3 linked regions of the Spartinivicinus marinus genome follow. The protein of the gene in region 1 interacts with the protein of each later gene in a pairwise test. Links are inferred from orthologs where the notes say so. Each region holds a gene or a part of one and is shown on either strand. Other genes may lie near its edges. The genes, in order: aceE, nth and groL.

Evidence for each region.
Region 2: the proteins of aceE (region 1) and nth interact in binary tests that used the Escherichia coli proteins (3 or more experiments, as listed by UniProt). The link is inferred for Spartinivicinus marinus from one-to-one orthologs.
Region 3: the proteins of aceE (region 1) and groL interact in binary tests that used the Escherichia coli proteins (3 or more experiments, as listed by UniProt). The link is inferred for Spartinivicinus marinus from one-to-one orthologs.

What each region holds. Positions count from the first base shown.
Region 1 is NZ_JAPJZK010000001.1:1,702,062-1,713,110, reverse strand. Bases 3,801-6,973 are described here. They hold aceE (pyruvate dehydrogenase (acetyl-transferring), homodimeric type), read right to left. Parts: upstream 6,656-6,973; coding sequence 4,001-6,655; downstream 3,801-4,000. Other genes in these bases: aceF (dihydrolipoyllysine-residue acetyltransferase), read right to left, coding at 3,801-3,968. Outside these bases: OQE68_RS07805 (M4 family metallopeptidase), read left to right, coding at 1-499; OQE68_RS07800 (M20/M25/M40 family metallo-hydrolase), read left to right, coding at 652-2,247; more of aceF, read right to left, coding at 2,361-3,800; glnE (bifunctional [glutamate--ammonia ligase]-adenylyl-L-tyrosine phosphorylase/[glutamate--ammonia-ligase] adenylyltransferase), read left to right, coding at 7,092-10,037; OQE68_RS07780 (branched-chain amino acid transaminase), read left to right, coding at 10,091-11,014. UniProt on the Escherichia coli protein: Component of the pyruvate dehydrogenase (PDH) complex, that catalyzes the overall conversion of pyruvate to acetyl-CoA and CO(2).
Region 2 is NZ_JAPJZK010000001.1:938,807-949,476, reverse strand. What follows is about bases 3,464-6,350. They hold nth (endonuclease III), read right to left. Parts: upstream 5,280-6,350; coding sequence 4,647-5,279; downstream 3,464-4,646. Other genes in these bases: rsxG (electron transport complex subunit RsxG), read right to left, coding at 6,292-6,350; OQE68_RS04525 (electron transport complex subunit E), read right to left, coding at 5,595-6,299; dapE (succinyl-diaminopimelate desuccinylase), read right to left, coding at 3,464-4,580. Outside these bases: glycerol-3-phosphate 1-O-acyltransferase PlsB, read right to left, coding at 1-2,469; OQE68_RS04545 (hypothetical protein), read right to left, coding at 2,646-3,026; OQE68_RS04540 (hypothetical protein), read right to left, coding at 3,030-3,296; more of dapE, read right to left, coding at 3,435-3,463; more of rsxG, read right to left, coding at 6,351-6,945; electron transport complex subunit RsxD, read right to left, coding at 6,958-8,016; electron transport complex subunit RsxC, read right to left, coding at 8,023-10,506; electron transport complex subunit RsxB, read right to left, coding at 10,503-10,670. UniProt on the Escherichia coli protein: DNA repair enzyme that has both DNA N-glycosylase activity and AP-lyase activity. The DNA N-glycosylase activity releases various damaged pyrimidines from DNA by cleaving the N-glycosidic bond, leaving an AP (apurinic/apyrimidinic) site.
Region 3 is NZ_JAPJZK010000001.1:4,331,936-4,342,668, forward strand. What follows is about bases 3,442-6,298. They hold groL (chaperonin GroEL), read left to right. Parts: upstream 3,442-3,979; coding sequence 3,980-5,617; downstream 5,618-6,298. Other genes in these bases: OQE68_RS19420 (co-chaperone GroES), read left to right, coding at 3,623-3,916; OQE68_RS19430 (methyl-accepting chemotaxis protein), read right to left, coding at 5,708-6,298. Outside these bases: OQE68_RS19400 (DUF481 domain-containing protein), read left to right, coding at 1-725; OQE68_RS19405 (SDR family oxidoreductase), read right to left, coding at 943-1,704; OQE68_RS19410 (HugZ family pyridoxamine 5'-phosphate oxidase), read left to right, coding at 1,821-2,522; OQE68_RS19415 (FxsA family protein), read left to right, coding at 2,676-3,143; more of OQE68_RS19430, read right to left, coding at 6,299-7,333; OQE68_RS19435 (DUF1513 domain-containing protein), read right to left, coding at 7,655-8,761; OQE68_RS19440 (imelysin family protein), read right to left, coding at 8,766-9,848; OQE68_RS19445 (di-heme oxidoreductase family protein), read right to left, coding at 9,865-10,733.

The sequences.
Region 1 (11,049 bases):
TGAACAAGGTGCTTGTGATGTAATGAAAGCAGCAAAACAAAAAGGGTATTCCGCTACAGATGTAAAAGCGGCTTTTAAAGTAGTTGGCTTAGGTGATAGTTGTAAGGTTGAGCCACCTGACCCCACTGGCAAATATAAACCTATACGGTCCGGTACTAGCTATTGCTTGACAGCTGGTGGGGGCTCAGTATCTGTATCAGTTTGTAAGAATGTCGATAATCAGCAGTGGCTGCTTGATGACAAAGGTCGCTTAATAGTTAAATCTACCAGTAATGTATGCTTATCAGCGGGGGCTGATCCTAAACGAGGAAGTCGAGTTGCATTAAGCCAATGTAACGCGCAAGATTATCAGCGTTGGCAGTTTAATGGTAATGTTATTCAAAATGGTAAGGATTCAAGTTTACGGCTGACTAGCTGGGGAACTCGAAATGGAGCAAGGGTAGGTGTTTGGACTTCACTTAATAATCATCCAATCCAGCAATGGAGTTGGAAAAAGTAAAAACCATTCGTGAGGGGTATAACCAGCTACACTTAATTTTAGTTGTATAAAGCGACTTGCTGGTGTAATCAGTAAGTTGCTTTTGTTTAATAATAATTATAAAAAATAAAGTAAATTTTTTATCAATTCTATTTCACATGGAAGGTGAGCCAATGAAAAAGCTTTTATTGCTAACAGGTTTAGCTAGTGCCTTAACGGCTGCTAGTTTTACACAAGCCAATGAAAAAGTGTGGGTAACTATTGGGAAAGATGGTTACGACTTATTAAAACAGCAAATGCCCGGCTTAATGCAAGAAAGAAAATCATTTGATTTAGCTAATGATAAAGTGAGCTTAGTGAAAGTGCAGGAAAAACATTTGCCACTATTAAGTATGTATATGCATAAGCAATTTAGGCGTTGTGGTGGTTATATGGTTCATGAAAGCGAGCAAGCAGCTTATACATCTATTCAAGCTTTTATGGATAATAGACCTCAAACATTGATTGACTATAAAATTGACCAACAGGATGTTGTTAATCCTTTATTGCCTCAAATTAAAGAATCTGAAATCAGAAGTTTCATTATTGAGTTATCCAACTTTAATAACCGCTATTATCGAAGTAATACAGGAGTGACTGCTGCGAAGCGTATTCATGATAAATGGGCTGAGCTAAGTGCAGGTCGCTCCGATGTGTCCGTTGAGTTGTATAACCACAATAGTTGGAATCAAGACTCAGTGGTAATGACTATTCAAGGTAATGAGTTAGCCGATGAAATTGTTGTTATTGGTGGACACTTAGATTCGATTAACCAATACAGTAGCGATCGAATTAATGCTCGTGCGCCAGGAGCTGACGATAATGCATCAGGTATATCAACTATCACGGAAGTGATTCGAGTCTTAATGAAAAATGACTATAAGCCAAGTCGTACCTTGAAATTTATGGGATATGCGGCAGAAGAGGTAGGCTTAAAAGGTTCTCAAGAAATTGCCAAAGCTCATAAAAACCAAGGTAAAAATGTTGTGGGTGTATTGCAATTGGATATGACCAATTATCAAGGAGATGCAGTTGATGCGGCAATCATAACTGATTATACCAATAGTGCACAGAATAACTTTTTCAAAGAGGTCGCTAATTTTTATGCGCCTGAACTAAATATTGGTACTACTCAATGTGGTTATGCCTGTTCTGATCATGCTTCTTGGCATAACCAAGGTTTTCCAGCCACTATGCCATCAGAAGCACCATTTGGTAAGCATAATCAAGCTATTCATACTACAGGTGATACCATTAGTAAATCGGGTAACAATGCGAACCATGCTTATAAATTTGCCAAAATGGCAACATCTTTTGCTGTGGAAATGGCTAAAGCCGCAGGCTCTGACCCAGGACCTGGGCCAGGTGATTATAAGCAATTAAAATCAGTTACTGGTTATTGTTTGTCAGTGAATAGTGCTAATCAAGCGGAGTTGGCTAATTGCGCTACTAATAATAAGCAATATTGGCAGCATGATGACCAGGGGCGATTAAAGCATAAATCAGGCAATTGTTTATCTGTAAGTGATATAGCTAGTCGGGGTGATCGTGCTGTATTAAAAAGCTGTGGTAGTGGTAAAGGCCAGAAATGGAAAATGGAAGGTCAGCGGGTAGTTAGCGTAGCTGGTGATAACTTATTATTAACTGCATGGGGTCGCAGCGCAGGTGTTAAAGTTGGCGTTTGGAGTTCGCTGTTTGGGCATCCTATTCAAAGTTGGGATTGGAAATAAATATACCCTTCGCTGTGGGTATGTAGATTATATTGTTGGGTGTGAATCTTTTGTCTTTAAATGAAAAAAGCCCCAAATTTGGGGCTTTTTTGTAGGGTAAGCATTTTATAAGTTTATAGCAATAACTGCCGTATATCGCTTAATAAATCACTTAAGATGGCTGTAAAGCGTGCTGCGTCCGCGCCATTGATTGCTCTATGGTCGTATGACAAACATAAAGGCAACATTAGGCGTGGTTCAAACTCTTTACCATTCCAAACCGGTTTCATGGACGATTTGGAAACCCCTAAAATACCCACTTCTGGTGTATTAACGATAGGGGTAAAGGCGGTGCCGCCAATGCTTCCCAAGCTGGAAATTGTAAAACAAGCGCCTTGCATTTCTGCGGGAGACAGCTTTTTGTCTTTGGCTTTGCCTGCCAGCTCAATCGTTTCTTTAGCAAGTTCGACTAAGCCTTTTTTATCTGCATCGCGAATGACGGGTACTAGTAAGCCATCTGGAGTATCAACTGCAATACCAATATGCACATAGTCTTTATAAACTAGTCCATCACCAGCTGCGTTAAGTGAAGCATTAAAGTTTGGCAATGCTCTTAGCGCTTGGGCACAAGCTTTTACCAAGAAGGGAAGGGGAGTCATTTTTACACCCTTCGCTTTTTGTGCTTTTCTGAAGGCTTCCAGCTCGGTGATATCAGCTTCATCAAACTGAGTAACGTGAGGTACGTTCAGCCAAGCGCGATGCAGGTTGAATCCACCCACTTTGCGTAGCCGTGACATTGGCTCTTCACGAACAGGTCCAAATTGCGAGAAGTCAATGGCTGGCACTTCGGGAATACCAGCACCTCCCGCCGCACCAGCGGGTTGGGTTTTGGCCTTTTTCAGTTGCTCACTGACATAGGCTTGCACGTCTTCTTTAAGTATTCGGCTACGTGGTCCAGAGCCTTTAACTAGCGACAAGTCCACCCCAAATTCACGGGCCAGTTTTCTAACAGCTGGTCCAGCATGAACATTTTGGCTTGGCTTATCTAATGTTGAAGGCTTTTGTGGCTGCGGAGCAGTGGCTTTTGCTGGGGCGCTTGCTTGTTGTGCTGGCTGAGCAGGGGCTGCTGTTGGTGCAGGTGCAGCAGACTGCTCTGCCGCTGGTACTGCTGCAGATGTGGTTTCCAGCTCTAAGATCAAGTCGCCCATGGAAACCGTATCGCCTTCTTTCACTTTCAGGCTTTTAACGATACCTGCTTTAGGGGCAGGGACTTCCATAGTGGCTTTGTCGGACTCAAGCACAATGATTGAGTCTTCTTCAGCAATCTCATCACCTTCTTTTACACACACTTCGATAACGGGCACGTTTTCACTGCCAATATCAGGCACGGTGATTGGCATGATAGCAGAAGCGGTTGGCGCTTGAGCAGCAGGTTGTTGTGTTGGAGCTGGCGCAGCGGTTTCTTCTGCAGCAGGAGCAGGTTCCGCTAGTGCTTCAGTAGCACCTTCTGCGGCTAACACCACAATTTCACTGCCTTCAGAGACTTTATCGCCTATTTGCACTAGCAATTTTTGTATAGTCCCTGCTTTGGGGCAGGGAATTTCCATGGTGGCTTTGTCAGACTCAAGCACGATTAATGAGTCTTCTTCTGCAACTGTATCGCCAGCTTGGACGCATACTTCAATAATTTCGACGTCTTCGCTACCACCAATATCGGGGACTTTAATGATTTCTTCTGACATAGTTTACCCTTTAATCTACTGACATATATTGGTTAGCAATACAGTGGATTGGCTTTGGTTGGATCAATACTGAATTTCTTCATCGCATCAGCCACCACTTTACTATCAACTTTGCCTTCTTCTTTTAAGGCATGTAAGGCAGCAACAGTGATGTAGTATCGATCAACCTCGAAGAATTCACGCAGCTTTTGTCTAGAGTCACTGCGACCAAAACCGTCGGTGCCAAGGGTGATATAAGTAGTTGGAACAAAGTCCCGGATCTGATCTGCATACAACTTCATGTAGTCAGTTGCAGCAACAACAGGGCCCTGGCGATTAGCAAAACATTCAGTGACATAGGGCACTCTTTGTTCTGCACTAGGGTTTAGCATATTCCAGCGTTTGGCATCCAAGCCTTCACGGCGTAGCTCATTGAAACTAGTGGCGCTCCAGATATCAGATTCCACTTTAAATTCTTTACGTAGAATATCAGCAGCTGCACGTACTTCTTCCAGAATGGTGCCGCAACCAACCAGCTGCACTTTGAGCTTAGCTTTCTTAGAATTTTGCTCAAAGCAATACAGGCCTTTGATAATACCTTGAATAACTTCTTCACCTTCCGGTAGTGCAGGCTGCTTGTAGTTTTCATTCATAGTGGTGATGTAATAGAACACGCTTTCTTGATCTTCATACATCCGACGTAAGCCGTCTTGAATGATTACCGCTAGCTCATAGCCATAAGTTGGGTCGTAACTGACGCAGTTTGGAATAGTAGAAGCCAGGATATGACTGTGACCATCCTGGTGCTGTAAGCCTTCACCATTTAGGGTGGTTCTACCAGCAGTGGCACCGATTAAGAAACCGCGGGCTTGAATATCACCTGATGCCCAAGCTAAATCACCAGTCCGTTGGAAGCCGAACATGGAGTAGAAGGCATAGAATGGGATCATCGGTGTGTTGTTGAAACTGTAAGAAGTACCCGCTGCTATCCATGCTGCATGTGAGCCCGCTTCGTTGATACCCTCTTGAAGAATCTGACCTTTCTTGTCCTCTTTGTAGAACATCACCTGATCAGAATCCATTGGTGTATAAAGCTGGCCTTTAGATGAGTAAATACCTAGCTGACGGAACATACCTTCCATACCAAAGGTGCGGGCTTCATCTGGCACAATTGGAACGACGTTTTTGCCAAAGTTTTTGTCTTTAACCAGAGCACCTAAAATCCTGACGAAAGCCATGGTGGTCGATATCTCACGCTCACCGCTGCCTTTGGTTACTGCTTCGAAAGCTTTTAAATCTGGTGCGGGTAGTGATGTAGAGCGCGTTCTCCGTTGAGGTACATAACCACCCAAAGACTCACGACGCTTGCGCATATAAACCATTTCTGGGCTGTCTGGGTCTGGGCGGTAGTATGGTACTCTCTCTATGTCTTCATCTTTAATAGGAATATCAAAGCGATCACGGAATGATCTTAGGTCTTCTAAAGGTAGCTTCTTAACTGAGTGAGTAATGTTGGCTGAAGCAGATGAGCCAGTGGCATAGCCTTTAACTGTCTTAGCTAAGATAACGGTTGGCTGTCCAGTGTGATTGACTGCTGCATGGTAAGCTGCATAAACTTTATATGGGTCATGCCCGCCACGGTTTAGCTTATAAATATCATCATCAGATAGGTGGCTAACCATGTCTAACAGCTCGGGGTGCTTACCAAAGAAGTGTTCACGAGTGTAAGCACCGCCTTTTGCTTTATAGTTTTGGTAATCACCATCAACGCACTCATCCATGCGTTGTTGCATTAAGCCTTCTTTATCTTCAGCAAATAAAGGGTCCCAATGACGGCCCCAAACGACTTTAATGACGTTCCAGCCGGCACCACGGAACTGACCTTCAAGTTCTTGAATGACTTTGCCGTTACCACGCACAGGTCCATCAAGACGTTGCAAGTTACAGTTCACTACAAAAATCAGGTTATCAAGCTTTTCACGACCAGCTAAACCAATGGCGCCCATTGACTCTGGCTCGTCCATCTCACCATCACCAAGGAAAGCCCAAACTTTACGATTATTAGCAGGGGCCATGCCACGGTTGTCCAGATACTTCATAAAGTGGGCTTGATAAATCGCCTGAAGAGGCCCTAAGCCCATGGATACCGTTGGGAATTGCCAAAAGTCAGGCATTAACCAAGGGTGAGGATAAGAAGATAAGCCTTTGCCATCTACCTCTTGGCGGAAGCTATCTAGTTGCTCTTCAGTTAAGCGGCCTTCTAAGAACGCACGGCTATAGATGCCTGGTGCAGTGTGGCCCTGGAAGTAAACCAAGTCGCCTTCTGAGTCTTCAGTTGGGCCTTTAAAAAAGTAGTTGAAGCCAATGTCATAAAGAGTAGCGCTAGACTGGAAGCTGGAAATGTGGCCTCCCAAGTCTGCATCGCTTTTGTTTGCGCGCATCACCATTGCCATAGCATTCCAACGAACAATAGAGCGAATCCGTCGCTCCATAAATAAGTCGCCTGGCATTCTCGCTTCACGTGAAGAAGGAATTGTGTTGCGATAAGGCGTAGTGATGGAGTAGGGCAGCTGGGTACCGGCTCGGCTGGCATAACGGGCCAAACGAGTCAGCAAATAGTGGGCCCGGTCTTCCCCTTCTTTTTCTAGCACCGAATCCAGTGCCTCAAGCCACTCTTGGGTTTCTATTGGATCAACATCATTCTGCATATTCATTTGCTCCAGGTCAGAAGGGCCTTGAGATTAGGCGTATAATGATTATAGCCGCTACCCTTTTAGTGCCATTTTAAATAAGCATTAACAGGGCCTGCTAACAGGCCGCAAAGGTGGGCTATTGTAATTGTTTATATGTAGTAATACTACATAGATTAACGGTTTTACCTGAGTTTTTCCGTTAAAAATGTAGTAAAGCTACAAAAAGCGTTTGAAAGTCAATGTTTAGTTTTGCTGTTAAGCCTTGATTTTTCTCGTATTAACGGATTTTAATGAAAACTAGCATCAAATAATAACTATCAGTTATGGTTTAGCTTTCATTATATTGATATGTGTCAGTGTGGCAGATCCTAAATAGTAGCGAACAAAAACTGTTGCCAACTATCTGACTCATACCAAGTCGTCTTTATAAAATTTTTATTAATTGGAAATCATGGACTTAGCAGCATTATCAGGGCTCCCAAGCATACTGCAAAATGCCGTGCAAGGCTATTGGGAGCGCTTTAAAGAAACAGCGACGGCTCACCAGCTTGAGCAGAAGTTTGCTTTATTTGATCAAGCTATTATGGAGCAGCTTTACCAAGTTTGGGCGGTTAGTGACTATGTAGCACAACAAAACTGTTGCAATCCTAAGCTGCTGTTTAACTTGATCGAAAGTAGCCGTTTTGCAAGCCCTATCAGTAAAAAACAGCTAGCGCTATCACTCGCTCAACGCTTTGAGCAGATTTCAAGTGAGGCTGACTTGCTCCGCGAGCTTAGGCTGTTTAGGCACCAGGAGATGGTTACCATTATTTGGCGGGATGTCACTGGTCAGGCTTCTCTCACAGAAACTATGTATCACTTGAGTGCTTTGGCAGGCGTTTGTATCGATAGGGCCTATCGTTGGCTGTATCAAGATCTTACCCAAGGACTGGGAGTGCCAACGGGTAAAAAAGATAATAAGCCGCAGCATATGGTGGTACTGGGGATGGGTAAGCTGGGTGCTGGTGAGCTTAACCTTTCTTCAGATATTGACTTGATGTTTGCTTATCCAACTCAGGGTGACACTCAAGGAGGGCGTCGCTCGATTAGCAATCAGGAATTTTTTGTTCGTCTTGGCCAGCGGTTGATCAAAGCGCTGGATACTGTGACGGCAGATGGCTTTGTGTTTCGGGTAGATATGCGACTTAGGCCTTATGGACAAAGTGGCGCCTTAGCCCTTAGTTTTGGCGCCATGGAACAGTACTACGAAGACCAGGGGCGAGATTGGGAGCGTTATGCGCTGATTAAAGCCCGAGTCGTTGGCGGCGATCCGCGTCAAGGTCGTAACTTGCTAGAGAGACTAAAGCCATTTGTTTATCGCCGCTATCTTGATTTTAGTGCAGTCGATGCCTTGCGGGACATGAAACAGCTGATCCAGCGGCAGGTACGCCGGAAGGGCATGGAGGCAAATATCAAGCTGGGTCCAGGAGGAATACGAGAGATTGAGTTTATTGCCCAAGCATTCCAGTTGATTCATGGTGGACGAGATCGAGCCCTTCAGCAGCATGCTTTGCTAAAGGTGTTAGAGGTTATTGAGGGGGAAGGTTATTTGCCAGTGCAGGTGGTAACTGAACTCAGGGAGGCTTACCAATTTCTTCGCCGGCTGGAGCATTTTATTCAAGCTCAGGCTGATCAGCAAAGTCAAACTTTACCAAGCTCATCTATTAAGCAGCAGCGACTGGCTTTAGCAATGGGCTATCAGCATTGGGATGAGCTGAATAAACAGTTGACGCATCATCGTCAGCGAGTTAATTACCACTTTCAGCAAATGGTGGCAGAACCACATAAACCTACTTCAAGTCAGCTTTCTGGTCAGGAAAGCTGGAAAACTTATTGGATAGGCAGTGTCGATCAGGAAGAGGCACACGAATTATTTGCTATACAGGGCTTTCAGCAGCCTGAGGAGGCTGACCGGCGGCTGCGAGCTTTGCAAAATAGTCAATCGATGAAACAGGCTCAGCGCACGGGCAAAGACCGCATTGATCAATTTATGCCTTTTATGTTGTCGATGGTTACTGAGCAAGAGTCACCGGATGCTTGCCTGTTCAATGTGTTGCCCTTTATTGAAAGTGTCTTGCGGCGAACGGCTTATTTAGTGCTATTGATAGAAAACCCTCATGCCTTAGAGCAACTGCTTAAGCTTTGTGTCGCTAGCCCTTGGATTGCTGAAACCATCGCAAAATACCCTATGTTGCTCGATGAGTTGCTGGATATAGGCACTTTGTACTCGCCACCAGATAAAGATGAGTTGGCTGATGAGCTCAGGCAGCAGCTGATGCGCATCCCTGAAGAAGACATTGAGCAGCAAATGGAAACTCTGCGCTACTTCAAGCTTGCCCATGTGCTGCAAGTAGCGGCTTCAGAGGTTGCAGAGACGTTACCCCTCATGAAAGTGAGTGATTACTTGACATGGATTGCCGAAGTGGTGCTGGATCAGGTGTTGCATATTGCTTATCAGTATTTAATCGCCAAACATGGTTTGCCTGAGGGCCACCCCGGCAAGAAAGCCGCTTTTACTATTCTTGGCTATGGTAAGGTGGGCGGCATTGAATTGGGCTATAGCTCAGACCTGGATTTGGTCTTTATTTATGATGCGCCGCCCAACAGTATGACTGATGGGCCTAAGCCAATCCAAAGCAGTATGTTTTATACCCGTCTGGGGCAGCGGATTATTCATATTCTGTCCACTCAAACGCCATCAGGACAACTTTATGAAGTAGATATGCGTTTGCGACCATCTGGTGCATCTGGATTACTGGTTTCTTCTTTAAGTGCTTTTGAGCAGTATCAATTAAATCAAGCTTGGACCTGGGAACATCAGGCATTGGTGCGTGCCAGGCTGTTGGCAGGTAGCAAAAGACTAGCAAAAGACTTTGCTGCAATCAGAGCAAAGGTGCTGGGGCAGCCAAGGGAGCTGGGCAAGTTGAGGCAAGAAATTGTCGAAATGCGCCAGAAAATGCGAGATAGCCTGGCTACGAAAGCCACTCAGGGAGGTATGGCTGATAATGCCTGGGAGGCTGAGCAATCGTTTGATCTCAAGCATGATTATGGCGGTATCGTTGACATTGAATTTGTGGTCCAATATGGGGTTCTAGCCTGGTCACACCAGCACCCGGAGCTACTTACGTATACAGATAATATTCGGGTGCTAGAAAAACTTGAGCAAACCGGCTTAATGACACCTGAAGCTGCCGGTCTTTTCCGTGAAGCCTACAAGGCTTACCGGGCTGCCGCTCACCGTTTAGCCCTGCAAAAGCACGCGGGTGTAGTCAGCGGTGATACCTTTCATGAGTATCGTCGAGGAGTGATTGCAGTTTGGCAGCAGTGGCTAGAGAGTACACCGCTGGCAAGCGAATAGGCTTTTTCTAAGCGTAAAAATCAACGAATAACTGAAAGTTGAAGGAGTCTCTAATGTCTATGGCCGATCGTGATGGATTGATTTGGTTTGATGGGGAAATGGTACCCTGGCGGGAGGCCAAAACCCACGTGCTTACTCATACCCTACATTATGGAATGGGGGTGTTTGAAGGTGTCCGTGCTTATAGCACACCCAATGGCCCTTGTATTTTCCGGCTGAAAGAGCACACCGACCGGCTATTTAATAGTGCCCATATTCTGAATATGCAAATGCCTTTTAGTAAAGAGCAGCTAAACGAAGCACAGCGTGCGGTAGTGCGTGAAAATAAACTGGATAGCGCTTATCTACGCCCAATGTGTTTTTACGGTTCTGAAGGAATGGGGCTTCGTGCTGACTCGTTAAAAACGCATGTGATTGTTGCTGCCTGGGAATGGCCTTCTTATATGGCGCCAGAAGCGAAAGAGCTAGGCATCAAGATTCGTACTTCTTCTTATACTCGCCATCATGTCAACATCACCATGTGTAAGGCGAAGGCTAATGGTAATTACATTAACTCTATGCTGGCGTTAAAAGAAGCGCTGGACTGTGGTTGTGAAGAAGCATTGTTACTGGATAACGAAGGTTATGTTGCAGAAGGGAGTGGTGAAAATATCTTTATCGTCACTGATGGAGTTATCTATACCCCTGAGTTGACCTCCTGCTTAAAAGGGATTACCCGCGACACGATCATCCAATTTGCTACTCAGCTTGGCTATCAAGTGGTTGAAAAACGGATTACCCGTGATGAAGTATACGTTGCTGATGAAGCCTTTTTCACTGGTACGGCAGCTGAAGTATTGCCGATTCGTGAGCATGATGGCCGGAAGATTGGCAGTGGTCGCCGTGGTTCGGTGACTGAAAAGCTTCAGCAAATGTATTTTGATCAAGTGACCGGTCAAAGTAAGGATTATCCCGAGTGGCTAACTCCTGTGCTGTAAGGTAAAATCCCTCCCCTTTTGATTCTTACCAAACA
Region 2 (10,670 bases), 760 kb from region 1 along the record:
GTTAACAGGCTTAAATTCACTTTCAGTTAAATGAAGAATACTATAACGAATATCGGGCGGTAGTATTCTTTTAGCGGCTAGGCCAATATCATAGAGTGCTTTATCAAAGCATAAAGCACTGCTGTTACCAATTGTAATGACATGTTTATCCTTGAGTGTTCGAATAAGATTACGAAACAATGTTTTGTCAAAAAACTCGGGAGCATTAATACCCTGAACCAGAGAAAGACGCTGGGCAATATTCTGGCACTGGGTTTCTAACATGTGAGCATCAAGTGTCTCACTGCCTGCTTTTAATAGCACACTAATGACCAAATAAAACCGTTCTAGCATCTGGCTAATGGCTTTAGCCAGCAGGCTTAACTGTATAAACTCGACAGTGTTTGGGGCTGAACGTACCAATTTGTCGTTTTCCTGGCTTACCAACTTTAGTTGTTTTAAACAACTAATACTGTTCTCAATTTCTGCTTTCACCTGTTGTTCCGGCCAAATTAAAAACAGCTCAGTCTTTAAATAAGGGTAAAGCGTAACACAGGCTTTTATTAAGTCATCACGAATTTGATAAGGACTATTGATGAAGAAACAACTGACTAAGGATGGAAGGGCAAATAAATGTAAGATGTTATTGCGATAATAGGTCATGACCACCGCATTTTTTTCACTTAACGTGACAACATCACCCAGCGCATCTGTATGCGTGTGAATAAGCTTCATTGACTCCACATATTGTGTCATTGACTGTCTTGTTTGGTCTGGCAAAGTAACTTTTTCACTGTAGGGCAATTGTTTTAACAGCGTTAAGTAAAAGTCGAGTGAAAAGTATAGGGTGTTTTTATCAAGTGCTTGTCTGGGTGTAGAAAGTAGAGCCATTGCTATCAGGTTAACTGGATTGACTGAAGCTGCGGCGTTAATACGTTGGATTAATTGGGTAGCTAACGTATTTGTGGCTGGGTTTAACCATTCAGGTTTGGCTGCTTTTGCTAAAGTATAATCATACCAATTAGGTTGTTGCTCTGTTAAAAAATCACTTAGGAGTAGTGGTGATGAAAAGTTTACTGTCACTTTGCCAAGAGTTCGTTTTAAATTGGCCAGTGTACGAAAAACATCCAGAGGAGACTCTTTTTTCTTAGACTTGCCTCGTAATTCACCTAAATAGGTTTTAACTTCTAGAACATTTTCATAGCCAATATATACAGGAATAAAAACGATGGGTCTTCTATTGTCGCGCAAATAGCTACGAATAGTGAGTGCGAGCATCCCGGTTTTAGGTGTTATACAGCGCCCGGTACGGCTACGTCCACCTTCAATGAAGTACTCAGTTGGAAAGCCTTTAACAAACAATGTATGTAAATATTCGTTAAATACAGCAGTATAAAGTTGATTGCCTTTAAACTGCCGACGAATAAAAAAAGCGCCACTCCTTCGAAGTAAACCACCAATCACTGGCATGTTAAGATTAATACCCGCAGCAATATGCGGTGGTGTTAAGCCCTGCTTAAATAAAACATAGGATAATAATAAGTAGTCAATATGACTGCGGTGACAAGGCACGTAGATTATTTCATGGTCTTTTGCTAGTGCCTTAATCGGTTCTAAATGGTTGACTTCAATACCATGGTAGACTTTGTTCCAAAACCATGTGAGAGTAATATCAAGCAAGCGAATAGCTGCATAACTGAAGTCAGAAGCGATTTCTTTACCATAATATTGAGCCTTGGCTTTGGCTTTTTGGTAATCAACCCCTTTTTCTTTTACTTCATTATTTATAGCATCTATGACTAATGGAGCATGGAGGAGGGAGTTTACCAGGCTATGACGATGTGATAAGTCAGGTCCAACCACTGAGGTGCGTAGTTGTCTGAAATGCACGCGTAAAATTCTGGCGACTTTTCGTTGAGTGCGGCTTTCTCCTAATTCGTTATTAACAATGTCGCGCAGTGACATAGGAGGATTAAAGTGCACTATGGTTTGCCTGCCATGAATAATAATAGTTAACAGCTTTTTAAAGCGGCTGGCTACTTGGAAGTTATAGGCAAATAAAAGTTTGAGGGCTGACAGCTCTTTATCGGGCGAGCGTCCCCAGAAAACGGATACAGGCACAAGTAGTACATCAAGAGCGGCATTATTTTGTACCTGATAGATCAGTTGCTTTAATTGCTCAGGTAAGCTTGCATCTTCTCGTTTAAAAAGAACCCCTTTAAGTTGGGTTAAAAAAAAGTGAGCTGGCTGTTCTGCGGTTAGGTTAGGAAGTAACTCTGATGGCTTTGGCAATTGTGCTCTAATACATTCTTGTTCAACCAGTAAAAAATCAGATAAAGATGAGTTGCGAAATACATAGCAAACAGGTGTATTGGGAGGCAGCTTAAGTTGTTCAGCTGAACCATTATGTACTTCAACTTTAACCCAAAACGAAATTAACTTGCGTAGTACCGCTAATAAAAATTGAGAGCTTCTAATTAATTTTTCCATAATATACTTTTAAAAATGGCTGTTCTATTACTATCTAGCAACATAAGTACAAAGCCATATGCTCAAACTGTAATCTGTAGCCTTCATAACAATTTTTAGGGTAAGCCTGTTGTTTGTCTGACTTTGAATGGCAGTGTAAAGAGAGTGGCTGTTTTTCCTGTTAAATACTTACTATGTTAAACATCCTGCCAAGTAACGGGGCCTTCTCCAAATTCACTAATTTGCCACCACTCATCCTCATTATTTTTTCCTTCCTCCCAAAAGTTGCCATTACAACGAACTTCTACGTTTAATGTTTGGTATGCATCTCGGGCGCAGTCAATGTCTGTTTTCCATGGGGAATCTGAGGAGTTAAACCAAATACTGGAAAAGAAGCGACCGGCTGCCTTTTCAACAATTAAAATGGGGACTGCATGGGGGCCTATCATCCCAAAGTAGTGGTGACTCCGCCCATGGCTATTGGTAGCGGTTAAATTGTCAAAGCGCTTTTCAAGCCAGTTTAAAATAGCATCTAAATTGGTAGTTTTAAGGTACACTTCTATATCAGGCTGCCGCATAATTTAGTCTCTAAACAACATCTGTAATATTCTGCCAACACAAAGCCCCAAATATCCAGTTAGTGCAATAATACTGCTGATTGCTAAACCAACCAGCCCTATTATAAAACAGTTGTAACTATAATGTGGGCTAATCCAGTGCTTCTGTACCGCAACAAGTAGTAAGCCACTTACGCCAAACAGGGCAGCACCGACTAAAAAAATACTCAGAAAACGCTTGGGATTTTGACTAACAACTAGTAACTGTTGTTTGAAATGGGGTGTTTTCATGTTGAAATCATCCCTATGATTAGATTTACTATTTAGTTTGGCACATTGGCTATTAAAATGTATCTGTGTTGTAAAACTGTCACCCCAATCACCTATTATTTATAAGCTCATGGGGCTGGTCTGTTGCTACTAGCGTTGTTATTTGGTGAAGAGCTTGCTCAGTATCTTTTCATACATAGCCGACAGTAAGTCCAAATCGGCCACTTTCACGCACTCATTTATTTTATGAATGGTTGCGTTAGACGGGCCAAGCTCAATGACTTCTGTACCTGTTGGGGCAATAAAACGACCATCAGAAGTACCACCAGCAGTTGAAACGGTAGGTTTGTAGCCTGTTACTTCTTCTACTGCACTGACAGTTGCAGGTAATAAATGACCATGATCTGTTAAAAAGGGTAGGCCAAATAGGCTCCATTCAATATGGAAATCAAGTTGGTGTTGTTTGAAAATATACTCCACTCGTTGTTGAAGTGACTCAGCTGTACTTTCAGTAGAAAAGCGGAAATTAAACTGCACTGAGAGCTCACCAGGAACGACATTGGTTGCACCAGTACCAGCACTGATATTAGAAATTTGAAAGCTAGTCGGGGGGAAATACTCATTACCCTGGTCCCACTCATGGGCAGCAAGCTCAGCCAATGCAGGTGCTGCTAAATGGATAGGATTTTTCACCAGGTGAGGGTAGGCCACATGCCCTTGCACACCATTAACAGTCAAAATGGCACCTAACGAACCTCGTCGGCCATTTTTAATAACGTCACCTACAAACTCTGTACTTGATGGCTCCCCTACAATACACCAGTCAATATGCTCTCCCCTGGCTTGTAAATGTTCTACCACTTTAACGGTGCCATTTTTAGCAGGGCCTTCCTCATCGCTGGTGATTAAAAATGCAATGGAACCATGCTCTTCTAAATCAGGGGTTTCAGCTAGAAACCGTTCACAGGCTGTGATCATTGCAGCCAATGAGCCTTTCATGTCCGCAGCTCCCCGTCCATATAAGATCCCATCAGTGATGGTTGGCTCAAATGGAGGGTATTGCCAGCTGGATTCTGGCCCGGTAGGCACCACATCAGTATGGCCAGCAAAGGCTAATACAGGGCCTTTTTCACCTAGCCTTAACCAGACATTATCAACGTCTTCAAAGCGAAGCCGCTCTACGGTGAAACCAAGCGTTGCCAAGCGCATAATCATTATTTCCTGACAGTTGGCATCATTAGGAGTAATGGATGGTTGTTGAATTAGTTCTTTGGCTAGTTCAACGGTTGGGCTGAGTTGGCTCATAAGGTAAGACAGACGCCTTTTAAATAGAGTTATTTGATAATTAATAAGCTAACTGGCAGGTTTTTGCTACTCAGTTTTTTCTTTGTATTCACAAAGGTCTTCAATAATACATGAATTACACATGGGCTTACGGGCTTTACACACATAACGTCCGTGGAGAATTAACCAGTGATGGGCATCCAGTAAAAACTCTTTTGGTACTACTTTTAGTAGCTTCTTTTCCACTTCAAGTACATTTTTACCCGGTGCTAAATTAGTACGGTTACTGACGCGAAATATATGGGTATCAACTGCCATGGCCGGTTGTCGAAAAGCAGTATTGAGAATGACATTCGCTGTTTTACGGCCAACACCAGGTAGTGCCTCAAGCGCTTCTCTAGTGTCAGGTACCTGAGAATCGTGTTGGGTCATTAATATTTTGCAGGTTTTAATAATGTTCTCAGCTTTAGCATTATATAAACCAATGGTTTTAATATATTGCTTAAGTCCTTCAACCCCTAGTGCAAAGATTGTTTCAGGAGTATTTGCAACGGGAAATAAAATTTTCGTTGCCTTATTAACACCTACATCAGTGGCTTGAGCTGATAAAATAACGGCAATTAACAGCTCAAAAGAACTGGAATATTCCAGCTCAGTGGTAGGGTTAGGATTTTGGGCTTGCAGACGGGAAAAAATGTCGTGGCGCTTTTGCTTGTTCATATTCAGGCTAACTATACATCACTTCATATTATTAGAGCTGTAAACATCATCTGAAGTGCAGCTTGGCCTTTAGAATATATTGCGAAAGAGTATTTTTTGCTTCATCTCTCTAAGGTTGTCGCAAAAGTTAGCGGATATGGGGTGACAGAGTGTTCTGTAGCTAAGGCATGGAAGCCTTTTTAGCTCTTGATGGGCCAGGGAGGGTACTTCAAGAGCGGCGGAAGAATACGCTGTTATCTCATATCAGACACTAGTCTTATTTTTTACACCCTTATGACACTCTCATGAATAGTTATCAGAAGATATTTACAGGTTTTAGCTAATCTGGCCCGTTACTCTAACGCGTTTGCTGCCCGTTGCAACTTCTTTTGAGGCTTTCGCTGCCTGGTGAGCATCAATCAGGTTTTTAATCGCAATAAAAAAGCCCATAAAAACAAATGCGCCGGGTGGTAATACAGCAAACAGAAACTTTTTGTAGTCAGCAATTAGGGTAATGGTCCAGTTTTCGGCAATGTTACCAAATAGCAGGTGCATATTGGCAAATAAAGTACCCTGGCCAACAGCTTCACGCACGGCACCTAATAGAATGAGCACTAGAGCAAAGCCTGTACCCATCATCAAACCATCTAAAATAGAGGGAAGTGGCGAGTGCTTGGAAGCAAATGCATCAGCTCGACCAAGTACAGTACAGTTGGTGACAATCAAAGGAATAAACAAGCCAAGAATTTGGTACAACTCATAAGTAAAAGCCTGCATTAAAAGCTCTACACAACTGGTAAAGGCAGCAATGATCATCACAAATGCAGGCAGACGAATCGCTTCAGTTACATGATTTCGAATGAGTGAGACAGCCAGGTTTGAGCAGGTAAGTACGATTAATGTTGCAAAACCAAGTCCAATAGCATTAACCACACTATTAGAAACACCAAGCAAGGGACATAGCCCTAGGAGCTGAACCAAGGCTGGGTTATTTTTCCAGAGCCCCTCAACAGCAATGGTTTTTGGGTCTGCACTAGCCATGGTTTGCTTCCTCTAGTTTTTTCGCACCTTCCTGAAACAACGTGGTTTGGTGTTCATTAAAATAGTCCAGTGAACGTTTCACTGCTGCTACCACAGCCCTAGGGGTAATAGTCGCCCCTGTGAATTGATCAAATTCACCACTATCTTTTTTCACCGCCCAGCCATCTTCCGTAGGATTTAATAAGGATTTGCCTGCAAAGTTATCAATCCAGCTGGATACTTTAATGTCAATAGCATCACCCAACCCTGGGGTTTCTTTATGAGCAATTACTCGGGTGCCAGTGAGCTGGCCAGAACGGTCAATACCCACTAATAAATCAATACGACCGTTATATCCATCAGGTGCTGCTACTGGAATAACCACGGCAGCTGGCTGCTGTCCTTTAAACGCCACATACACTTTGAATGGCTGGTGTTGACTAATTAGAGGCTCTGCTGGTTGGGTGACATAGGTGTGCAGTAAGTCATTATCATAGTAACGCTGGGGCAGAATATCTGCTAAAGCACGTTGTTCGCTGGCTCGAATTTGCGCTGCAATCCGATCCTGAGTGAAAACAAAAGTCAGGGCAATTAGACCTACTGTGAGCGTAGCAAATATACCAAGGCGTAAACTGTTATTACTAATGGCTTTGGCAAGTAGACTCATCGAAAACAATCCCTAGTCTGATTTAGCTAGGCCACGGTTGGGCTTTTTGTGGCCATAGGTTCGAGGCTGAGTGTAATAATCAATGGTGGGTGCAGCCATATTCATGAGTAATACAGCAAAGGCTACACCATCAGGGTAGCCTCCCCAGGCTCTGATAATATAAGTAAGTACACCAATGCTGGCACCAAATACTATTCGACCCTTTTTGCTGGTTGCTGAGCTGACAGGGTCTGTGACAATAAAAAAGGCACCTAACATCGTTGCACCACTTAGCAAGTGAAACAGTGGCCCGCCATGACTATCGGAGCCTTCTCCCCCATAAAACAGCAGTGACATAACAAATAAGGCAGCTAGCATGGCAACGGGTGCATGCCAGGTAAAGACCTTTTTAACCAACAGGAAGATTCCACCCGCTAAAAACGCCAGGTTAACCCAGGTCCAGCCAACCCCTGCATAGCCTTCCAATAAAGGTGTCTGCTGCCATAGCTCGAGCAATGTTAAGCTGGTATTGGTTTTAACAACATCCAGGGGGGTTGCTCCGGTAAAGCTGTCAACAGTGTTACTGCCAATAGCTGGGAACCAAAAGCTCAAACTATCTATTAGTGAGGGGGTAGCTAAATTACCTTCGATGCCTTTGGGCGATAGCCAGGTGGTCATCTCTACTGGGAAAGAAATCAGTAGTAGTACATAGCCCAACATAGCAGGGTTGAAAGGGTTATAGCCAAGTCCACCATAAAGTTGTTTGCCAATAATAATGGCGAAACTACAGCCAATTAAGGTTAGCCACCAAGGGGCAGTTGGAGGTATTGCGAGTGCTAGCAGAAAAGCAGTTACAATTGCACTGTAGTCTTTTAAATAATATTGAATGGGGCGGTTACGAAGCTTGAGCACCAGTGCTTCACTACCCAGTGCAATTGCGTTTGCCCAGGCTAAGTTGATTAATACCCCATAACCAAAGAAGAAGCAGTTAGCCAGGATGCCTGGTACTAAAGCAAGTAATACCCATTGCATTACCTTGGCACTTTGGTTCTGGCTGTGGGTATGAGGTGAAGACATACGAATTAATGACATAGGACTTTAAACCTCTGTTTCAGGAGCTTTGCTAGCCAGGTAGTCTGCTAAGGCTTGTTCTGCTGTGGCTAGCTCTTGCTCTGCTTGGCTGGTTGCCTGAGTCAATTTTGCTAGATCGGCCAGACCTTCTGCCTCTGCTTGCTCTAAAGAGCGCTTTGCTTTTTTCGCGTTAGCTTTTGCCATTGCCACCTGAATTTTTAGCTTTTTCTCACCCTCATCCAGTGGTGCTTTCTTCTTGACAGGTTTGGTTGCTTCGTTTTCAGGAGTAGCTTGCGCGGCGCTTGAGGATTCTTCAGTTTGGCTGGCCAGGTAAGAGCTGAGGGCATCCTCTGCTTGATTAACGGTTTGTTGGTTTGCTGCTACTTCTGCTTTTAATGCCTCTTCTTGCTCAGAGCCAGCTTCTGCTGCTTTAGCGTAGCTTCGTTCGGACTTTTTCAAAGCGGCTTTAGCCATTGCCAGCTCAATAGAGAGCTTCTTGTGCTGCTCATCTTTAACAGGCTGCTTTTTCGCAAGCTTTGCTGGTTCTACAGGAGGGGAAGCATCTTGGTTGGAAAGCTTAGCCAGCTCTGCTTCTGTGTCAGAAGCAATTTTTTGTTGTGCAGCTAATTCCTGCTCGAAGCTGGTTATATCCTCGCCTTGTTCTGCTTGATCGATAGCGCGCTTGGCTTTCTTTAGTGCAGCATTAGCCATGGCCAGTTTGATTTTCAGAGCTTTTTCTTCTGCACTGGGTTTTGGTTTAGCTGGTTTTTCAGTTGCATTGGTAGTTGACTCAGCCTGCTGTAGTGAGCTCTCTAATTGCTTGAGCTGATCATTCAGTAAGGTTAAGTCTTGTTCTAACTTGTTGGTGTCTTGTTCCTGTTCTTTCGCTTGCTCAAGTTGTCGCTGGGTCTTTTTAATTTGCGCATTAACAGTAGCCAACTGTATTTTCAGCTGTTTTTGTGCAGGGCTTAATGGTGCTTTTGAAGAAGCGCTGGCTCCCGCCGCTTTTTTAGCTTTAGCTCGATCAATCGCTGCCTGTGCATCATCATTGGGATGAGCTTTGCTGGCTTTGAGTTTGGCTGCTTTCGCAGCGTTAGCTTTACGTTTTGCCTCTTTTTCCTGCGCGGCTTTTTCTAAGCGAGCCTGGCGAGCCTCAAAGCGCATTTTCGAGTGTTCTGCTTTTTGCTGCATCGCCTCTTGATGGCGAATTTCCCCTTTTGAGGCGCGATAATATTGAACCAGTGGAATAGCACTAGGGCACACAAATGAACAGGCACCACATTCGATACAATCAAATAGGTTGTGGTGCTTGAGCATTTCATGATCTTTTGACTGAGAAAACCAATACAACTGCTGGGGTAGCAGTGAAGCAGGACAGGCTTGGTCACACATACCGCAGCGAATACAGGCTTGGGCCGGTGGTGCAGGAGGAAACTCCTCGGCAGTGGCGGCAATCAGGCAGTTGGTGGTTTTGACTACAGGAACGGCTTGGTTTTCCAGAGTAAAGCCCATCATTGGACCACCCATGACTAAACGATTGAATGGACTATCAACCAAACCAGCTTGAGGAAGTAACTCAGCAATCAGAGTACCTAAACGCACGTCGAGGTTTTTAGGGGTGCTGAGTGCTTGTCCGGTTAAGGTGGTTACTCGAGAGACTAACGGCTTACCAACAATCACTGCATCATGAATGGCAGCAGCGGTTCCCACATTCTGGCAAATAATGCCAATATCCGCAGGCAAGCTGCCACTGGGCACTTCTTTACCAGTCAAAATATATATTAACTGCTTCTCACCACCTGAAGGGTACTTAGTTGGAAAACTAGCAACCTGAACGGCACTGTCTTTGGTTGCAGACTCCATTGCTGCTATCGCTTGGGGCTTGTTGTCCTCAATACCAATAATGCACTCGTTGGGCTGTAACAGGTGACAGAGAATTTGTACCCCACTGACGATTTGCTCGGCTCGCTCCCGCATCAACATATCGTCAGCGGTAATATAAGGCTCGCATTCGGTACCATTGATAATCAAAGTGGAGATTTTATTCTCACCACGGGCTTTTAATTTGGCTCCAGTGGGAAACCCGGCGCCTCCCAATCCTGTTATACCTGCTTGGCGAATGTGTTCAATTAATACAGCCGGGTTGACTGAGGTATAGTTTGTGACTGGGTTGAGGGGCTGCCACTCATCTTTACCATCAGATTCAATCACAATGCATTGGTCTGACATGCCTGAAGGGTGAGGGATCGGATGATCAGTGACAGCTACTACCGTTCCTGAGATTGATGCATGTACTGGTGCACTTACAAAACCATTGGGTTTGGCAACTATTTGGCCGGTTTTAACCTGATCACCCACAGCAACTACTGGTTCGGCAGGTGCCCCAATATGTTGTTGAAGAGGTAATACAACTTTACTGGGAAGCGGTGCCTCAGTAATACTTTGTTGAGTTGACTGATGCTTGTTTTCAGGAGGATGAACACCACCGGGTAATGGCCACACCTTTCTCATGCCAGCTGTCCTCGATTTGCATCAGTTGCAATAATCTGGCTTGGTGGCACAGGAAGATTCCAGCGCCAGGTTTGGGGGGTCACCTCAATAGGAATCATGTCAATACAGTCTACAGGGCAGGGTTCAACACATAGGTCACAGCCAGTGCACTCTTCAGCAATGAC
Region 3 (10,733 bases), 2.6 Mb from region 1 along the record:
GTGAAGTAGTTGAGTTCGCTGCTTTAAATGGAATCAGCCAGCTTTATCCTAAAGAGGAAAAAGAAAAACCTTGGCGGTTTTCTGGAAAAACCTACGCATTTATTGAGTTAAAAGATGGAAATACAGAGTCAGAAGAACTGAATTTTGATGCTGATTTAAGTTTTGTTCATGGTGTTCATCGTCATAATCTAGGATTAGAAACTGATCGTACGACTAAAAAGGAGCATGTAGTAGAAGATAAGCTACAGGCAGATTATAGCTATGACTACTTTTACAACCAGCACTGGTACTTTACTACCAACCTAGGCTATGAAGAGGATGGGATCAAAGAACTGAATGAGCGACTTTCGGCTGGTATTGGTTTGGGTTATGAATTCTTCAATACACCATTACACAGGCTTTCTGTTGAAGGTGGTATTAACCATATTCGAGAAAAGTATCGGGATGAAGGGGTGAAAGAATTCGAGGTGTTCCGCTGGGCGCTCGATTACAACAAGGAAATGATATTTTTTGATAAGCTATCATTCTTCCACAATCACGAAATGTTTATCCCTAAAGAATCAAGTAAGAACTTCCGCTTCGAAAGTGAAACTGGATTTGAATACAGGCTACCTTATAATATTTCAACAGTACTGCAATATGAGTACGACTACGATAACTACCCAGCAGAGGGTAAGCATAAGAAAGACAGTACCTTCTCCTTTGGGGTAGGTTATAAGTGGTAATACTCTTCGCTGTGAGTATTATTCGAGCCAGCTAGGTCATTAACGTTGATCAGAGTAGAGTGTAATTTGTGGAGTAAAGGGCGTCTTTAAAAATAGTAATTTTTTCGTGAGAGCAAGGCAGCACCGCACGGAGGGCCGCAGTGTATAAATAATACATGAGGACCTGAGTACGGTGCTAACGCAGCTATCGCGGAAAAAGAACATTTTTGGAGCTGCCCTAAAGGCGGAAGGCGCCGTCTACTTCTACCACTCTCCCCGAAAAATAATCATTCTGTAGAATAAACTCAGCCGCTTGTGCAATTTCATCAGGAGCACCCATCCGACCTAAAGGGATTTGCGATGTCATGCGTTCTAATGCTTCTGGCTTCATGCTAGCGGTCATTTCAGTACCAATAAAACCTGGTGCAATGGCTGCGCAACGAATACCGTGTCGTGCCAGTTCTTTTGCCCAAGTAACAGTTAAGGCAACTGCACCGGCTTTGGCTGCGGCATAGTTGGTTTGACCAATATTGCCTGCTCGAGCAATGCTGGAAATGTTGATAATGACGCCAGGTTGCTGCTTTTCAATCATTTTTGCTGCACATTCACGACCACATAAAAACAGCCCAGTCAGATTAACATCAATAACGCTTTGCCATTCTGCCAAACTCATTTTATTGACGATTTGGCCGTCTTTGACTTTCACTAACATGCGGTCCCGTAACACTCCGGCATTATTGATGAGGACATCGACCCTTCCAAACTGTTGACTCACTTGCTCAAATAAGTTTTCAACGGATGTTTCATCTGCCACATTAGCTATAAACGAGTGAGCTTTTGCCCCAAGTGATTGGCAGTAATTAACCGCTTCTAGCAATTTATCTTCATTAAGGTCTACTAATGCCAAGTGTGCGTGCTGTTTGGCAAAGCGTTCGGCCATGGCCCGGCCAAGCCCTTGAGCAGCTCCAGTAATGACAATCACTTTATTGGTAATATCCATTTAGTGGCTCCTAAGTAATCTGATTTAAGCTGGTAGTAGTAGCTTATTTAGGTGAGAATGATTATTATTTTCTGGCAACTCTTCGTTTATTATTGGTAATACCATTGGTTAGAAAAATGAGCAAAAAAGAGCAAGCAGCTTTAGCTGCACGACAGTTGTTACTAAACCAATATCATGGTGTTTTGGCTACTCAATCACTTTCATTACCAGGCTATCCGTTTGGTTCGGTAGTGCCTTATTGCTTGGATGGCAAAGGGAATTTAGTGATGCTGATCAGTCGCATTGCTCAGCATACAAAAAATATAGAGGCTGATAATAAAGTGTCGCTAACAGTAACGGAAGCCGATATTGATGATATTCAAACTGGAGCCAGACTCACTTGGGTGGGCGATGCTTATCAGGTAAATGATCCATTACTGGCTGAGCGTTACTATGCATTTTTCCCTCAGGCCAGAGGCTATCACCAAACGCACGACTTTGATTTTTATGTGATTGAGCTGGTTCGTGCTCGTTTTATTGGTGGGTTTGGCGAAATTTATTGGTTAGAGCCAGAGCTGCTAGTCAAGTCGAACCCTTTCTTCGGTGAGGTTGAGCAGGGGATGGTACAACACATGAATCAGGATCATACTAAAGCTATGATAACCTATTGCCAAAAGGCTAGTATTCAGTTGCCAGATGGCGTAACTCCTCAGATGGCAGGGATTGATAGCGAAGGGTTTAACTTGCGAGTCGCAGACAAAGTGATACGGCTTGCTTTTCATGAAGTGGCCGAAACACCTCAGCAAGTGAGAAAGCAGTTAGTCGCTATGGCCGGTTGATGAATCGCTTATATGATTTATTACATGTAAGGGGGTTGAAAATAACTGAATTTGCCTTCATCTTTATAAGGACATGAAGGCTTTGTTAGCAAAAAGTATGTTATGAAGGGGTGATCTCACTTCTTTATCAGTGTGCTTTAGGAGATTAAAACCATGCGCCCCTTACTAATGTTGTTTATTGTTGTCCCCATTGTTGAAATGTTTGTGCTGATTAAAGTGGGGGAAGTGATTGGTGCATGGTTAACCATCGGTTTAGTGTTACTAACAGCGGTGATTGGATTGCAGTTGCTGCGTCAGCAAGGCCTGTCAACACTGATGCATGCTCAGCAAAAAATGCAGCAGGGGCAAATACCAGCAAAGGAAATGGCTGAAGGTATTATACTGGCCGTTGGAGGGGCTTTATTACTCACGCCAGGTTTTGTTACTGATGCCCTTGGCTTTTGCTGTTTACTCCCTTTTACCCGTCACTGGCTGATTAAGCAGGCAATTAAGAAGGGTTTTAAAGTGCATAATATGCATACTTCAGCTCACTTTACCGCAGAAGCATCTTCTCATCGCGACCCTCATATTATCGATGGAGAATTTAAGCGAGAAGATGACTGGCATAAACTAAACAAATAACAACGAGTACAAATACTCTATGGGATAGAGTCAATGGCATAAAGTATTTATATGTCGTACTACATCTGACCACTACTTACTAGTGGGGGCTACCTACTGTAACCATTATCCGTTACCTTCAGCACTGCTCGTAGGTGATACCTTCATGAGCATTTCAGCGCTATCACACTTAAAAATACTACTTGAGTAGTTAGTCGATTAACTCTCTTGGTAGAAAAAAATTTAAAAAAATTTGTTGAAAGGTGTTGAAAAGTTTTTGGAGCAACCCCATCTTCCTTCACACAAAAGTTTGATGTCAGTCATAGAATGGTCTGCCTTCCAGTTGTAGGCGTAATCTACTGATGACTGGATCAATTTAGCTGCTTTCTTAAGGCTGCTTTCTTAAGGAATGCTGCATAGCAATAAGCTGATTATGCTGTGCTGATTTATACGATAGTTGAGCAACACTCGGCGAATTGAAAAACATTGGAGAGTGATCAATGAAAATCCGTCCATTACACGATCGCGTTGTCGTACGTCGTCAAGAAGAAGAAACCACTACTTCTGGCGGCATTGTGTTACCAGGTACTGCTGCTGAAAAGCCTAACCAAGGTGAAGTTGTTGCTATTGGTGAAGGCAGAGTTTTAGATAACGGCGAAGTACGTCCATTAAGTGTTAAAGTTGGCGACAAGGTCGTTTTTGGTCAGTACGCTGGAAGCAACACAGTAAAAATTGACGGCGAAGAGCTGATCATCATGAATGAAAGCGAAATTTATGGTGTGTTGGAAGGCTAAGCCTTTTTAATTTATTTCTCGCTTTCTTAAACAGATAATTTAGTTCAAAGTAAGGATATTAACATGGCAAAAGAAGTCGTTTTCAGTGATGACGCCCGTCAGCGCATGTTGCTAGGTGTTAACCAATTAGCAGATGCAGTTAAAGCTACCTTAGGGCCAAAAGGTCGTAATGTAATTATTGAAAAATCTTTCGGTGCGCCAACCATTACAAAAGATGGTGTTTCTGTTGCGAAAGAAATCGAACTGAAAGACAAGTTCGAAAACATGGGCGCGCAAATGGTTAAAGAAGTCGCGTCTCAAGCGAATGATAAAGCGGGTGACGGTACTACGACTGCTACAGTATTAGCCCAGGCTATCGTTAATGAGGGTTTGAAGTCTGTTGCTGCAGGCATGAACCCAATGGACCTGAAGCGTGGCATCGACAAAGCTGTTATTGCTGTTGTTGAAAAACTACAAGCCGCTGCAACTCCATGCGAAACCTCAAAGTCTATTGCTCAAGTAGGTACTATTTCTGCTAACGCTGATGAGCAAGTAGGTGAAATCATTGCTCAAGCAATGGAAAAAGTAGGTAAAGAAGGTGTAATCACTGTAGAAGAAGGCAGTGGTTTAGAGAACGAACTAGACGTTGTTGAAGGTATGCAGTTCGACCGTGGCTACCTGTCACCTTACTTCATCAACAACCAAGAAAGCATGAGTGCTGAGCTGGAAAGCCCATACATTCTGTTGGTTGACAAGAAGATCTCTAACATCCGCGATCTGTTACCAGTGCTAGAAGCTGTTGCTAAAGCATCTAAGCCACTGTTAATTATTGCTGAAGATGTTGAAGGCGAAGCATTAGCAACACTGGTTGTTAACAACATGCGCGGTATCGTTAAAGTCGCTGCTGTTAAAGCGCCTGGTTTTGGTGATCGCCGTAAGGCTATGCTACAAGATATCGCTATCCTGACTGGCGGAACCGTTATTTCTGAAGAAGTAGGCTTGTCTTTAGAAGGCGCTACTTTGGATGATCTTGGCCAAGCTAAGCGTATCACTATCACTAAAGAAGATACTACTGTTGTTGATGGTGCTGGCGCTGCTGCTGATATTCAAGCGCGTGTTGAGCAAATTCGTGCTGAAATTGAGCAATCTACTTCTGACTATGACAAAGAAAAACTGCAAGAGCGTGTTGCTAAGCTTGCGGGTGGTGTTGCGGTCATCAAAGTAGGTGCTGGCTCTGAAGTAGAAATGAAAGAGAAGAAAGCGCGTGTTGAAGATGCGTTACACGCTACTCGTGCAGCAGTAGAAGAAGGTGTTGTTGCGGGTGGTGGTGTTGCACTGATTCGTGCTTTACAAGATATCTCAGTGCAAGGTGATAACGAAGATCAGAACCAAGGTATTGCCTTAGCTCTACGTGCTTTAGAGTCTCCAATTCGCCAAATCGCTGAAAATGCGGGTGATGAAGGCTCTGTAGTGGTAGACAAAGTTAAGCAAGGCGAAGGTAGCTTTGGTTACAACGCGGCAACGGGTGAGTACGGCGATATGATCGAAATGGGTATCCTTGACCCAGCTAAAGTGACTCGTGCTGCACTACAAGCAGCGGCTTCTATTGCTGGTCTAATGATCACTACTGAAGCCATGGTTGCTGAAATTCCAGAAGAAAAAGCTGCTCCTGATATGGGCGGCATGGGCGGCGGCATGGGTGGAATGGGCGGCATGATGTAATGCCGGCTGTTTTGCCTCGCTAGCCTCTCTGGTAGCTAAAAAAACCCCTCAACTGAGGGGTTTTTGTTTTGAGGAAACCAAAAAAGATATTTATTGGCCTAGCTTATTAACAATTTTCTCTAGCTCATTGGCCAAGTCTTCTAAGGCTGCACTGGTTTGAGCGGTTTTTTCTGCTTGATCGCTGTTGGAAGAAGCAATGGTGGTGATTTCATGAATATTTTGAGTGATATCTTCTGCCACTGACGTCTGCTCTTCTGCTGCAGTGGCAATTTGATGATTCATATCGCGAATTTCTTCAACTGCTTGAGTAATATTTTTTAGCGCAGTGCCTGCCTGGGACACTCTTTCTACGCCAAGGTCTGTTTGCGTTTTGCCTCGCTCAATGGCTTCAACCGCATGGTGAGCACCTACCTGTACATTTTCAATAATGCCTTGTATTTCAGCGGTTGATTGTTGAGTACGCTGGGCCAATGTCCTTACTTCATCAGCCACCACAGCAAAGCCCCGACCTTGATCTCCTGCTCTAGCAGCCTCAATTGCTGCATTAAGTGCTAACAAATTAGTTTGCTCTGCTATACCGCGAATAACGTCTAATACAGTACCAATGCTTTTAGTGTCTTCTTCCAGCTTTTGGATGACCTCTGAAGCATTGGCGATTTCCTGCGACATACTTTCAATGGTTTTAATGGTGCCTTCCATTACCGTCATGCTTTCCTGGGCTGATTCATCCGCTTGGCTGGCAGCACTAGCAGCACCTTGGGCATGCTCTGCCACCTCATTTGCTGTAGCGGTCATTTGATTCATTGCTGTGGCGACTTGATCTGTTCTGGAGTGTTGTTCCTGAATGCCTTTATTGATTCCAGAAGAAATTTGCACTAGCTCTGAGGAAGAAAAAGATAAACTGCTTAACGCATCTTTTAGGTTGGTCACAGTCGTTTTCAGGGAAAATTGAAGCTGGTTGGCTGCACTGGCAAGCCTGCCAAGCTCATCTTCACGATCAAGCTCTAATACGTTAGTAAGTTCACCCTGGCTAACATTGCTGATATGGTCGATTATTTGTCTGGTTGGTTTTACCAGGAAGTGATGCAACATTAAGCTTAAGGCAACACCAACAATCACTAAAATAACTACCATGGAAGAGGTCGCCACTAAACTGACTTTATTACTGTCTGCTTTTGCAGTAGCGGCTTCTTCGGCGGCTATTGTAGATAAACGTGCAGCAGCCTCTTCTAATAATTTTGATGGTTCTCGATCAACACCACTGACACTTTTATCACCTTTACTGATATCAAATTTGGATTGAACAAAGGTATCTTTTCCTTGGCGGTATTTTTTAGTCATTTCCTGGTATGTAGTATTGAATTTTTCGAGGGTGTTGAGAGTTTCTTTATCCTTAACATTTTGTTGAAGCGTTGCTAGCATGCCTTTAATTTTTTTTTCTTGATCTTCAAAACGCCCCCAGTATTTATTGAGTTGGCTAGCATCACTACCGCGAATTAAAACATTTTTCCATTCTTGAACCTGTCGCTTAAACTCAAGGTTAATTTGAGTAATGGTAAGTGCGTTATTAAATTCTTGATTAAGTAACGTTTGATGTTGATCAACAGTATGACTAAATCTTAGAAAACCCCATTCGGAAACAGCAAATATTAGGATAAGCCCCACAATAAATAATGAGAAAATTTTGACTACCAAGCTTTGCTTTAGCCACTCCATTACAACACCTCAATAGCTAAACGCTTCTTTCCGACAGAGTGAATCACTAAGTTGCTAACAGGTTTAAGTGTAGATGAAAGCTGACGTTTTTTTACAATTGAGTGACTAAAATTTAGCACCTAGTGAGGCTGTCGCAAAACTTAGAGGATATGGAGTGGCAGGGTGTTCTGTAGCTGAGACAGGGATGTCGCTTTAGCTCTTAATGGGCTATGGAAGGCCCTTCAAGAGCGGCAAAAGAATACCCTGTTATTCTATATCGGACACTAGACTTATTTTCAACCCCCTTTTGCGACACCTCAGTAGGGAAGGAGGCATTTAGTATCAGATAGTTGCAAGTGCCAAGTGGTTGTCCCAAGCGATATCTGCAAAACGTTGTTGAGTCATTGGTGTCATTGAGCCTTGGTGGCATTTTATTGTATGCAAGTGCCCAAGTCCGGTCGTAATAGCACAGTGATTTTTGCTTATTGCAACTGCCCCAGCAGCATCTGCCACATTAAGGATGCTGCCTAACTTGCCAGTGCTCAGCTGCCAGCTCATTATCTGATTAGCTCGAGGACAAGTAATAACGACAGTATCAGCATGATCAAGAATACAGACGCTAGCCGTATATTGGTTCATTTGCAGCCAGGCTAGTTCATCTCCAGCAAGTGGGGTTAGGGGGCGACCTTGAGCAAACTGGCTAGCAACTAAAGGCTCAATATCTGACTGGTCACCCTGATATTGCATACCCGCAACGACCTGGCCTTGTTGAGAAATAGCTAAATGACGGATACTCAGTTGGTGATGAACAAAGGATTGTTGATCAACCAGTTTGCCTGTTTCAATGCTGATATGACTCAAGTTGGGGGTCATACTATCCAGGTTGAGCTTTTTCCTACCACTGTTCGGGTGAGTTAATATGCCTCCATTCGCGACCACCAGCGTTTGTCCATCGGGATGTAGCACTATCTCATGGGGGCCAATACCACCACTGGCTATTTCATCTAGGCGAGTAAAATCCTGGGTATCATAAATACCAATAACGCCAGTGCCATGTTGCCAATTATTTTCTGTGCAATATAGCTGTTTGCCATCCCGGCTAAATGTGCCGTGCCCGTAAAAGTGCCGTTTAGCAGCTGCTTTTATAGTGGTGAGTAATTTACCCTGTTGCCAGTCAATAATGTGTATCTGCTGGCCTGGTCGACGGTCAAACACAGCTGCGAGTGGTTGACTAGGGTGACAGCTGACTGCATGGGCTCTGGCTGGTAAAGGTAGTTGCCATAGTGGTTTGTTAGCTGTTGTTGAAAAAGCAGCAATGCCGTATTGGCCTGTTTGATTCTTATAAGCACTCATTAAGAGTGGGGGAGAAGCCTGCGCCCAATTAAGCTGGCTGACGGCTAAGCCGGTACTGCCAGCAACAAGGCTGACCAGAAACTGTCGCCGATTCATGTCATTAATCTCCATCATTAGCGTTAAAACTAATGATTACCCCTAACTTGTCGGGTAATTGTTGGCTGAATAGCTGTTTTAATTGCTTTAAGCTTTGGGCCAGTTGAGTTGTTTGCTCTAATTGCTGGTGTTTTAATAAAACAAAAAGTGACTGTTTAAATTGACCAAGCAGTTTAAAGGTAAAGTTAAATTGTTGATCGATTTTCTCTGCTAATAAATTGCCTTGTTTTTTCTCTAATAGCAGAGGTTTTAGTTGAACCTGATAAAGTTGTTTGATGCTAATCAAATTGTGTTTAATATTTTCGATTGAATGCTGACTACGCCAGGACTCTGAAAAATAAGGATTGGCTTTTTGTTTGCCAAGTGGCATAACCAGCTTTTTATGGCTACGTTCAATAAGCGTAGCCATGCCATTAAGCAGCTGGCTGATACTCTCTTCGACAGTTGGTTTATTAGTAGCAGTTTCAGTTTGCCAGCTTTTTTCAAGCTGCTGAGCATTTGCAAATAAATTAGCACTGATACTGGCCAGCATTTGGCAGCGTTGGGGATTGTTAATGACCTGTTGAGTAGTCTTAAGCTGAGGATCAAACAACAAGTACTCAGCAGCACTTAACCCTTGTACCAACACACTGGATGTTTTAACTGTTTCTGTAGCAATTGTACTCGGTTGAGAGTGAGCTGCTAAAAAACCTTCTACTTTTCGCTTGATCAGGTTTTTTTTATCAGGCCAGAACTGAAACCGCCAAGCCATATTACCCTGTTGTACTGGACCAAAATTAATCACTTCGGCAATCATCCAGCTATTCATCAACTGTCGCCAGTGATTTTGTACAACGGTGAACTTTGCTGTAGAAGGTGATTGGCATAGTTCTAAAGATGACTGCTGGAAGTAACGGGCTGCGTTGGTCAGTTGCTGATAAAACCCTGACACTTGTTGATGTACACTTAGTGCTGCTGGAGGTGGTGAATCGGCCGAAGCCACATTGCTCAGCCAGTAGCTGTTACTAGCGGCAATGAGCAATGTTGTTAGGAGTGTTGTTAGGAGGTAGGTTTTATTTAAGATAGTGGAAAGTTGCTTAAAGTTCATGTCGGCATCTTAAAAATCACAGTGAATTGAGAAAGGCTAGTAAAGCTTGGCGGTCTTGTTTAGCCATGTTGAGGACACGTTGTTTCGCTGCTTCTGCTTCACCGCCATGCCAAAGAATGGCTTCCATTAGATTGCGGGCGCGTCCATCATGAAGCAAGTAGGTGTGGCCATTGACTTGTTGGATAAGTCCAATACCCCACAAGGGTGCAGTTCGCCACTCTTTGCCATTGGCCAGAAACTCAGGACGATTATCGGCAAGCCCCTCGCCCATATCGTGTACTAACAAGTCGGTATAGGGGTGAATAACTTGATTGGACTGCTCAGGCTGTTCTTTAAGTGTGGGCGTTTTAAACTGAGTGATATGACAGTTGTCGCATTGGGCTTGTTGAAATAGTTTTTCACCTTGTTGTACCTGAGGATCATCCAGGTTACGACGAGCAGGGACCGCTAGGTTTTGTGTGTAAAACTCCACAAATTTAAGAATTTTATCTTCTACTTCTGGGTTACCGCCAGTTGCTGCCTTTTGACAAGCTGCTTGTTTAGGGGTGCAATCAGTGGCTGGAAATAAGTTGGAAGTAATCCCAATATCACCATTAAAAGCAGCAGCATTTTGTTGCATTAAGGATGGCTGGCCTGCTTTCCAGCCAAACCGGCCTAAGGTTGTTTGCTGTTTAGTTTTATCCCAGACCTGGTTGGCTTTGCCTGAAATACCATCGTTATTACGATCATCGGGGTCAGCATTGACTAAAATGTCTGTTTCAGCGATGGCTTCTAATAAGCCTAAACCAATCATTGGGGGAGCTACTCGGACAGAGAACAATGCGTCTTTTTGCATGGGACCATAATTAAGCCCAGTTATGGTTAAGTTAGGTTTTCGTAGCGTGA